Regions from separate parts of the Microbacterium maritypicum genome, predicted to be linked through region 2. Evidence: predicted binding sites of a transcription regulator. Region 2 holds the regulator's gene; the other holds the start of a gene.
What was found. The regulator LexA, encoded in region 2, represses DNA repair genes until DNA is damaged. The targets are predictions, from matches to a motif close to TCGAACANNTGTTCGA.
Positions count from the first base shown of each region.

Region 1: the regulator LexA is predicted to act here: its motif matches at 2,396-2,411, upstream of ACCO44_RS02790 (DUF222 domain-containing protein).

Region 1 is NZ_CP168030.1:567,167-571,584, reverse strand. Features, by position in the region: gene ACCO44_RS02800 (siderophore-interacting protein) at 1-311, shown strand, start outside; gene ACCO44_RS02795 (ECF transporter S component) at 308-934, shown strand; gene ACCO44_RS02790 (DUF222 domain-containing protein) at 1,001-2,365, opposite strand; gene ACCO44_RS02785 (carbohydrate ABC transporter permease) at 2,548-3,486, opposite strand; gene ACCO44_RS02780 (carbohydrate ABC transporter permease) at 3,489-4,394, opposite strand.
Region 2 is NZ_CP168030.1:2,056,511-2,060,928, forward strand. Features, by position in the region: gene ACCO44_RS10010 (prolyl oligopeptidase family serine peptidase) at 1-1,676, opposite strand, end outside; gene lexA (transcriptional repressor LexA) at 1,699-2,385, opposite strand; gene ACCO44_RS10020 (LysM peptidoglycan-binding domain-containing protein) at 2,676-3,044, shown strand; gene ACCO44_RS10025 (histidinol-phosphate transaminase) at 3,111-4,196, shown strand; gene hisB (imidazoleglycerol-phosphate dehydratase HisB) at 4,193-4,418, shown strand, end outside.

The sequences.
Region 1 (4,418 bases), 1.5 Mb from region 2:
TGCCGAGCGCGGAGGATGCGCTGGAATTCCCGCATCCGTCCGGTCTCGAGGTCGTCTGGATCGTGCGGCCTCACGATGTCGCCCCCGGTGCGCTGGCGCTGCAGGCGCTGGGCCGCACCGCGCTGCCGGATGCCCCGTTCCACGCGTATGCGGCCGGTGAGCAGGCGCTCGCCTCGGGCGCTCGCAAGCACCTGGTGGGCGAGCGCAGTGTCGACAAGAACGCGGTCAGCTTCTGCGGGTACTGGAAGATCGGTGCGGCCTCACCCGCATCGAAGGCCGCTCGCGAGGCAGCAGCGGAGCCGCTGGCATGAGCGGTGTGGATGCGGCGGGCACGGACGCGGCGGTTCCCCGGCGAGGATCGGGCGGTACCGCGCGAAAGCCGGGTGGGCGGTTCCGCTTTCCCACCGCGATCCTGCTGACCTGCGCGGCGCTCGGTGTGGCGGGCGGCCTGCTGCTGGCACCGGCGAACTGGTTGTCGACGCTGCTCTTCCCCGTGGCGCCGTTCGCGAGCGTGGCGCTGGCCGGGCTCTGGATGCTGCCGTCGGTCATCGCGCTGCGTCTGCTGCGACGCCCGCTGGTCGGACTCCTGGTGGGTCTGCTCGCCGGCCTCGTGATCGTGCCGTTCTCCGGCTACGGGTTCGGCAGCGTGGCGACGAATCTGTGGTGGGCGGCGTTCACCGAGCTGCCGTTCCTCTTCGTGATCTGGCGGTACTGGGGCACGTGGATGCACTATGTCGGCGCGGTCGTGGTCAGCGTCGTGTATCCGGTGCTGGCGTGGGCATCGTTCGATCTGGGCAGCTTCCCACTCGCGGTGCAGGCCCTGTTCTTCTCGATCACCCTGGCTAGCTGCGTCGGTACCACAGCCCTGGGAATCATCATCGCCGACCGGCTCCGCAAGGCCGGCGTCGGCGGGCGCCGATCGCAGCGATCCTGACGTGACGCTGGCCGCATCCGCTGCCGTCGCCCCATCCGCCGCCCGCACCCATCCGCAGGCGGACAGTCAGGCGGCGATGTCGAAGCGGGCGCGGCCGCCGAGTCGTGGGGTGCGGGTGGGGTCGACGTAGGCGGGTGGGAAGAACCACACTCGTCCCCCGGTCCCGGCCCCGTTCGCGGTCCCGTGTCGGGGCCGGTCGACGCGGATTTCCCACCCGTTGTCGTGGATACGGTGGTGGCAGGTTTCACACAGCAGCACCCCGTTGGACAGGTCGGTGGGCCCGTGGTCGCGTTTCCACCAGCGGATGTGGTGCGCTTTCGTCATCTCGGGTGGGAGCCCACACATCGCACACCCGCCATCACGTTCCACGAGGGCGAGTCGTTGTGCGCGGGTGAACAGGCGTTTCTCCCGCCCCCAGTCGAGCACTTCACTGTCCGCCCCGAGGACGCAGGGGATGATCCCTCCGCCGGCGGCCATCCGCCTCGCCGCCCCGACACTGACCGGCTGGTCGAGACCGTCGATGGCCGCCGATCCCGCCCCCGATTCCAGGTCCGAGAGGTTCATCCGGACGATCACCGTGGCCCCGGCGACCGGGACCCGCGTCTGGCAGCCGAGGACGTGCGCGCAGAACACCGCGAGCGCGTCGGCCTGGATCATCGGGACCGTGCGCCGGTCCGCATCCGGGGCCTCCGCGTCGGGGGCTTCCTGCCGGGCGGCGAACGCGGCGGTCACGAACCCGCGGATCGCGGTGACAACGGGGGCGGCGGTCTCGGCGTCGAGGACCGCGTTCAGGTGCACCATCCCGTCCCGCTCGAACAGGGTCAACGCCCGCTTCCCCCGCCGCTCCTCTTCTTTCGGCTCCACCCCCTCGGGGTCCAGCCACGCTTCTGCCCGCACCACGAGCTTTCGCACATCATCCAACGCGAGCCCCTGTGCTTTCTCGACCAGCACCCGCTCGCCCTGGGCGACACGCTCCGCCCCGGCCGTCACCCGGCACCGATCCAGGACCGTGATGATCATCGCCGCGGCCGGCGCACTGAGAGCGCCCGAGCCGAGCGCGGCCCGCACCAACGGATACCTCGCCGGAAGCGGCGCCCCCAGAAGGTCCGCGCGCGGCGCCGTCGCCTCCCCCACCTTCACCAGCCGGGCCGCATCGCCCGTGGAAACCCCGGTGGTCGCGGCGATCAACGCCGCCGCCGTGCGGAACCCCTGCTGCTTCGCCAGGCTCTCCGACCCCAACTCGGGCCGCGACTCGTAGGCGAGGCGCGCGGCGACCTCGACATGCATCGCGTCCACCCGCCGCTGCAGCGCACCCATCGCGTCACTGACCGCGATCAACTGCGCCCGGGACAGATCCCCCGCCTCGCCCGCACCCGCCCACGCCTCGCCGAGGGTACTCATCGCCTCGCGCAACCCGGCCAAAGTGGACATGCTTCATTCTAACCGACTAACACGCTACATTCGAAGATCTCTACGTATTACATGCCAGAATTCCGCCGAATCCCGCTACAGTACGCTCGCGACCTCTCCTCCACAGGACTCGCCAGCTTCGAAGCTATCCACGAACGCCACAACAGGCACACCAGGTCATCACAGAACCCCCGACAACCCCGCTACTTCACGCTCCCCTGCGTCAGCCCACCGACGAGCCACTTCTGCAGGAAGAGCGCCAGCAGATAGATGGGGATCAACCCGGACAGGCTCGCGGCCGCCATCTGCCCGAACATCACCTCGCGGCCGCCCTGCATCAGAGCGATGCCGACCGGGAGCGTCTGCGAATCGACGCTCTGCGTAAGCAGCAGCGGGATCAGGAAGTCGTTGTACGCGAGGATGAACACGATGATCGAGACCGCGACGATCCCCGGCGCGGTGAGCGGCAGGATCACCGCCCAGAGCGTGCGGAGCGGTCCGCATCCGTCGATCTGCGCCGCCTCGTCGATCTCGAACGGGATCGCACGGAAGAAACCGTCCAGCAGCCAGACGGCGACCGGCGTGAGCAGCAGCCCCTCGACGATCCCGAGCCCGAGAACCGAGTCCATCAACCCCGCCGTGCGCACCAGCACGAAGAGCGGGATGATCGCGACGACCGGCGGGGCGACGTAGGCCGAGACGATCAGCCCGAGCGTCTGCTTCCCGCCGGCGCGCAGCCGGGCCATCGCGTAGTTCGCGGGGATCGACACGAGGAGTGACACCAGCACGGCGATGATCGCCGCGCCGAACGAGTTGCGCAGGTAGGTGAGGATCGGCCAGTTCTCGAAGGCCGCGGTCCAGTTCTCGAACGCGAGGCGCGAGGGGAGGATCCGTGTCGACAGGATGTCGTCCGGGCTCTTGAACGACATGCCGACCATGTACAGCACGGGCAGGAGCGCGAGCGTGATCGCGACGGCGATCACGACCCACTTCACCGCCGTGACCAGTGCGGACGGACGCCCGGGGCGCGACGTGCTCGACGTGCGCACCTTGGAGCGCCCTCGGCGACGGGCGGAGGGGACGATGAGCGTCTCGGTCGCGCTCTCCTCGAGGCGATCGGATGCGCGGAGCATGAGCGACATGGTCAACTCTCCTTGTGCAGGCGCTGCCGCACGGCGTTGAGCGGCAGGATGACGATGGTGACCAGGACGAGGAAGGCGATGGTCTGCGCGGCCGCCGCCCCCACATCGAAGGTCTGCAGACCGGTGCGGTAGATCTCGTAGCTGCTGACGGTGGTGTCGAACCCCGGCCCGCCGCTGGTCATGATGAACACGAGGTCGAAGACCTTGAACGAGACGACGAGCTTCAGCAGCAGCACCGTGATCAGGCTCGGCAGCACCAGCGGGAGGGTGATGCGCCAGAAGGTCTGCCACACTCCGGCGCCGTCGACCTGCGAGGCCTCGTACACCTCGGTGGGCAATGTCTGCAGCGCGGCGAACACCAGCAGGACGCAGAACGGCGTCCACTGCCAGGCGTCGACCGTGATCACCGAGATCATCGCGGCGGGACTGGACCCGAGGAACAGGAACGGCTCGGAGCCCGGATCGAGCGACTGCCCGATGTTGTTGAGCAGCCCGCCCGTGGGGGCCAGCATGAGCTTCCAGATGACTCCGGCCATGACCGGCGGTGTCATCAGCGGGAGCAGGAGCAGCACCCGGATGATGCGCCCGCCCTTGACGGCCGCATCGAGCGAGAGCGCGACCGCCAACCCTGCGATCAGCGCGATGAGCGCCGACGGGATGGCGAAGAGGAGCGACCTGCCGAGGGACGGGAGGGTGATCCCGTCCCCCAGCAGCGCCGCGAAGTTGTCGAACCCGACCCATTCCGAGAACGGACGTCCCAGCGACGATTCCGAGAAGGAGGCGGCGATGATGTAGCCGAGCGGGTAGATCGCGATGATGACGATCGCGATGACGGCAGGGGCGAGCAGGGCGCGCCCCGTCCACGACGCACGTCGGGAGACGCGTCGGTGGGTGACGGGCTGCGACATGAGCGGTCCTTTCGGGTTCGACGA
Region 2 (4,418 bases):
TCTCCGCCCTGCAGCAGCAGCACGGGGACTCCGATGCGATCCGCGTGGGTGAGTGGTGATCGTTCGACGTAGATGTGCTCGTACTCGGGGAGAGGCCCCACGAGACCGTCGATGTACGACGCCTCGAAGTCGTGCGTCTCGGCGACCAGCATCCGCAGATCGGCCACGCCGTAGCGGCTGATCCCCGCGGCGAAGGCCCCGCCGCGCACGAGCGCGGAGAGCACCGTCCAGCCGCCTGCGGATCCACCGCGGATGGCGATGCGGGACGGGTCGGCGAGGCCGGCATCCGCGAGGCCCTGTGCGGCGGCGATCACGTCGTCGACGTCCACGACGCCCCATCGGCGGTCCAGGCGTTCGCGGTAGGCGCGTCCGTAGCCGGTGGAGCCGCCGTAGTTGACGTCGAGCACGCCGATTCCCCTGCTCGTGTAGAACGCGTTGGCGGCGGAAGCCGCGCCGGTGACGTGCGCGGTCGGTCCGCCGTGCACCAGCACCACGTACGGGGGGAGCTCGTCGGCGGGGGCTGTCGCGTCGGGGTTCGCCGGGGGGTAGGCGAAGGCGTGCACGACTCCGTGCCTTCCGTCGACCTCGATCGGCACAGCGCGCGGCATCCATTCGGCATCGACGGGCTCACCTCCGCGCACGGCGACGGTCGCGCCGGAGTCCACATCGATGCACCACAGGCCGGCGGTCACGCCGGAGCCACTGCCGGAGAGCAGCACGCGCGACCCGTCCACATCGTCGATGCTCACATGGCCGTCGGCCGGGATATCGATCGGGCGTGCGGCACCGTCCGGTGAGATCAGGACGACTTCGTCGCGCCCGTTCGTGCGGACGGCGACGATCCGTCCGTCGGCGAGGGGGCGATACCAGCGGTTGCCGAGCACCCACAGCCCGTAGCCGGTGTCGGCATCGGTCGGGCTGAGCGCGCGCGGTGCGCCGACCGGCGAGACTCCGTCGAGTTCGATGCGATGCAGGCCCCAGCGGTCGTCCGGATCATCGGCGAACATCAGCTCCGTCTCGCTGAGCCACTCGGGCTGCAACGCCGCTCGAGTGGGGATCTCGTGCACGTCGCTGCCGTCGCTCTGCGCGATCCGCAGCTGCGAGGCCTCCCAGGGCATCCGTCCGCGGTTCCAGGTGATCCAGGCGACGCGGCCGCCGTCGGGCGAGAGTGCGGGGTGAGCGAAGAAGCCGTCGCCCTCGACGATGACTCGAATTCCGGACGCGTCCTCCGCGGCGGAGCCGTCGATCGGGATCTCGACGATCGCGCGGGTATGCGGCGCGGCCGACAGATCTTCGCGCACGGCGAGCAGACGGCCGTCTTGCACGCGGAGGCCTCCGTGCGATGGCCCCGCCGGTGTCAGCGGGACGGGCTCGGCACCGGCGACCAGTCGATGGACGCGCTGATCGCCGGCATCGACGAAGTACAGGATGCCCGTGGAATCGGCGGTCCATGCCCCGCCGCCGTACTCGTGTACACGGGAGCGAGCACTCCAGGGCGCCGGGAGCATCTCGGCTCCCGAGGAGCTTCGCACCGTGACCCGCCCCTTCTCGGCGGGCACGGATTCTCCCCACCAGATCTCGGAGCCGACGAAGCGCGCCCCGTCGATGCGCGGGGAGGATGCCGCGACGGAGGCTGCGGAGAACGGAGAGGGCCAGGAACCGTGAGGCGACGACATGCTCCGAGCCTATGGTCTGAACTCAGACGGCGCGCAGCACCGCCACGACCTTACCGAGCACCACGGACTCGTCGCCGAGGATGGGTTCGAAGGAGGAGTTTCGGGGGAGGAGCCAGGTGTGGCCGTCGCGACGGCGCAGCACCTTGACCGTGGCCTCGCCGTCGAGCATCGCGGCCACGATCTCGCCGTTCTCCGCATTGTTCTGCGAGCGCACGACGACCCAGTCGCCGTCGCAGATCGCGGCGTCGATCATCGACTCGCCCGAGACCTTGAGCATGAAGAGGTCTCCTTTGCCCACCAGTTGACGGGGGAGAGGGAAGATCTCCTCCACCTGCTGATCGGCGGTGATCGGCACGCCGGCGGCGATGCGACCGACCAGGGGCACGAGCGCCGCGTCGCCGACCGGAGTCGCCACGTCGGCGGGGTTCTCGCCGCTGGCGCCGGGGAGATCGATCAGGACCTCCATGGCACGTGTCTTGCCGGGGTCGCGTCGCAAGTAGCCGCTCAGTTCGAGTTGACCGAGTTGGTGGGTCACGCTCGACAGGGACTTCAGGCCGACGGCGTCTCCGATCTCCCGCATGCTCGGCGGGTAGCCGTGATGAGCGATGGAGTTCTGGATGACCTCGAGGATCGCCATCTGCTTGGGGCTCAGGCTCTTGCGGCGTCGCGTCCGCGGTGCCTCCGACTCGGGGGCCGAGTTCTCGCTCATGGTGCTCCTTAAGTCCGGTGTTCCGACGTCGCTCTTCGAATGTCGGAGGCCCGTGGTGTGGTGTTCTCATCGAAACCGTATCCGAGAAACGGCCCGATCTGGAAGATCTGTTCGAGCGTGTCGGCAGAATCGTGCATCCGGTTTCGAAGACAACTTGACAGATGTTCGAACTCGAAGATATCTTCGGTACGTAGCTTCGCATTCACGGCTCCCGGCCGAGACGCGAATGCGAACGCTACGCCAACTTCCCCGGCAGCTTCACCGCTCCGGGACAGGCTAAGGAGCACCACATGAGCAGCATCGGCTTCAGCACCGCGGCAGTCATTCCGGCGTCGACCCGTCCTACGACGCGACTCCGGCTGACCACGCGCGGTCGCGCCGTGCTGCTGGGGTTCGCCTCCGTGCCGCTCGCGATCGGCATCGCCTTCGCCGCACTCAGCGGTGGCAGTGCGATCGCCTCGGGCGCAGACACGGCAGCCGTCAGTGTCGAGACCGTGACCGTCATGCCCGGTGACACTCTCTGGTCGATCGCCACCGGTGTCGCCCCCGGCGCCGACCCGCGCGACGTCATCGGTGAGATCAGCCGCATGAACCTGCTGCGTGGCGGTGAGCTCCAGATCGGCCAGACGCTCGCCATCCCGGCCCAGTACGTGGACTGATCCCGTCGCGCCCGAGCTGCGGCAACTTTGCGTCATCGACTCGGGGCGCCGCTTAACATGGGAAGGGTGACCCTCTCCCTCAACGATCTCCCGCTACGCGACGATCTTCGCGGACTGACTCCGTACGGCGCTCCTCAGGCACCGCTCCCGATCGCCCTCAACGTGAACGAGAACACGCATCCCATTCCGGACGCGGTGGCGAGCGACATCCTCGACGACATCGCGCTCGCGATCCGTGATGTGAACCGTTATCCCGACCGGGAGTTCACCACTCTTCGCGAGTCGTTCGCAGAGTATCTGGGTCACGGCCTCACCCCGGAGCAGATCTGGGCGGGCAACGGCTCGAACGAGGTGCTCCAGCACATCCTGCAGGCCTTCGGCGGCCCCGGGCGCACGGCTTTCGGTTTCGCGCCGACCTACTCGATGTACCCGCTCATCGCGCAGGGCACGGGCGCGCGGTGGATCCCCGGGACGAGGCAGCCCGACTACACGATCACACCGGAGGAGGCAGCGGAGCAGGTGCGCACCGCGGACCCCGACGTGATCATCCTGTGCACCCCGAACAATCCCACCGGCACCCCGCTCGGCCTGGACGTCGTCGAAGCCGTCTACGAGGCGGCGCGGGGCATCGTGATCGTCGACGAGGCCTACCAGGAGTTCGCACCGCACGACGCGCCTTCCGCGCTGACACTCCTCGAGGGGCGCCCGCGCCTGGCGGTCTCCCGCACGATGAGCAAGGCCTTCGCCTTCGCCGGTGCGCGGGTCGGGTATCTGGCGGCAGATCCGACGTTCATCGATGCGTTGCGTCTGGTGCGCCTGCCCTATCACCTGAGCACGCTCACGCAGGCTGCGGCCGTCGCCGCTCTGCGCAACTCCGACGTGATGCTCGGCATGGTCGAGGAGATCGTCGAACAGCGCGACCGCATCACCGCGACCCTCGAGGCGCTCGGATATACGCCCCACGAATCCTGGTCGAACTTCGTCCTCTTCGGCGGCATCGCCGATCCGCGTGCGACATGGCAGCAGCTCTTCGACCGCGGCGTGCTGGTGCGTGATGTCGGCATCCCCGGTCACCTCAGGGTCAGCGCGGGCACCGAGGCCGAGACCACCGCGTTCCTCGATGCTCTGGCCTCGATAGGATCGGCATCATGAGCACCCCGTCATCGACCCCGCGCACCGCGAGCCGCGTGCGCAGCACGTCGGAGTCCACCGTCGAACTCGAGCTGAACCTCGACGGCACGGGGGCGAGCCGCATCGACACGTCGGTGCCGTTCTTCGACCACATGCTCACCGCTTTCGCGAAGCACTCGCTGACCGACCTGACCGTGCGCGCTTCGGGCGACACGGACATCGATGCGCACCACACCGTCGAAG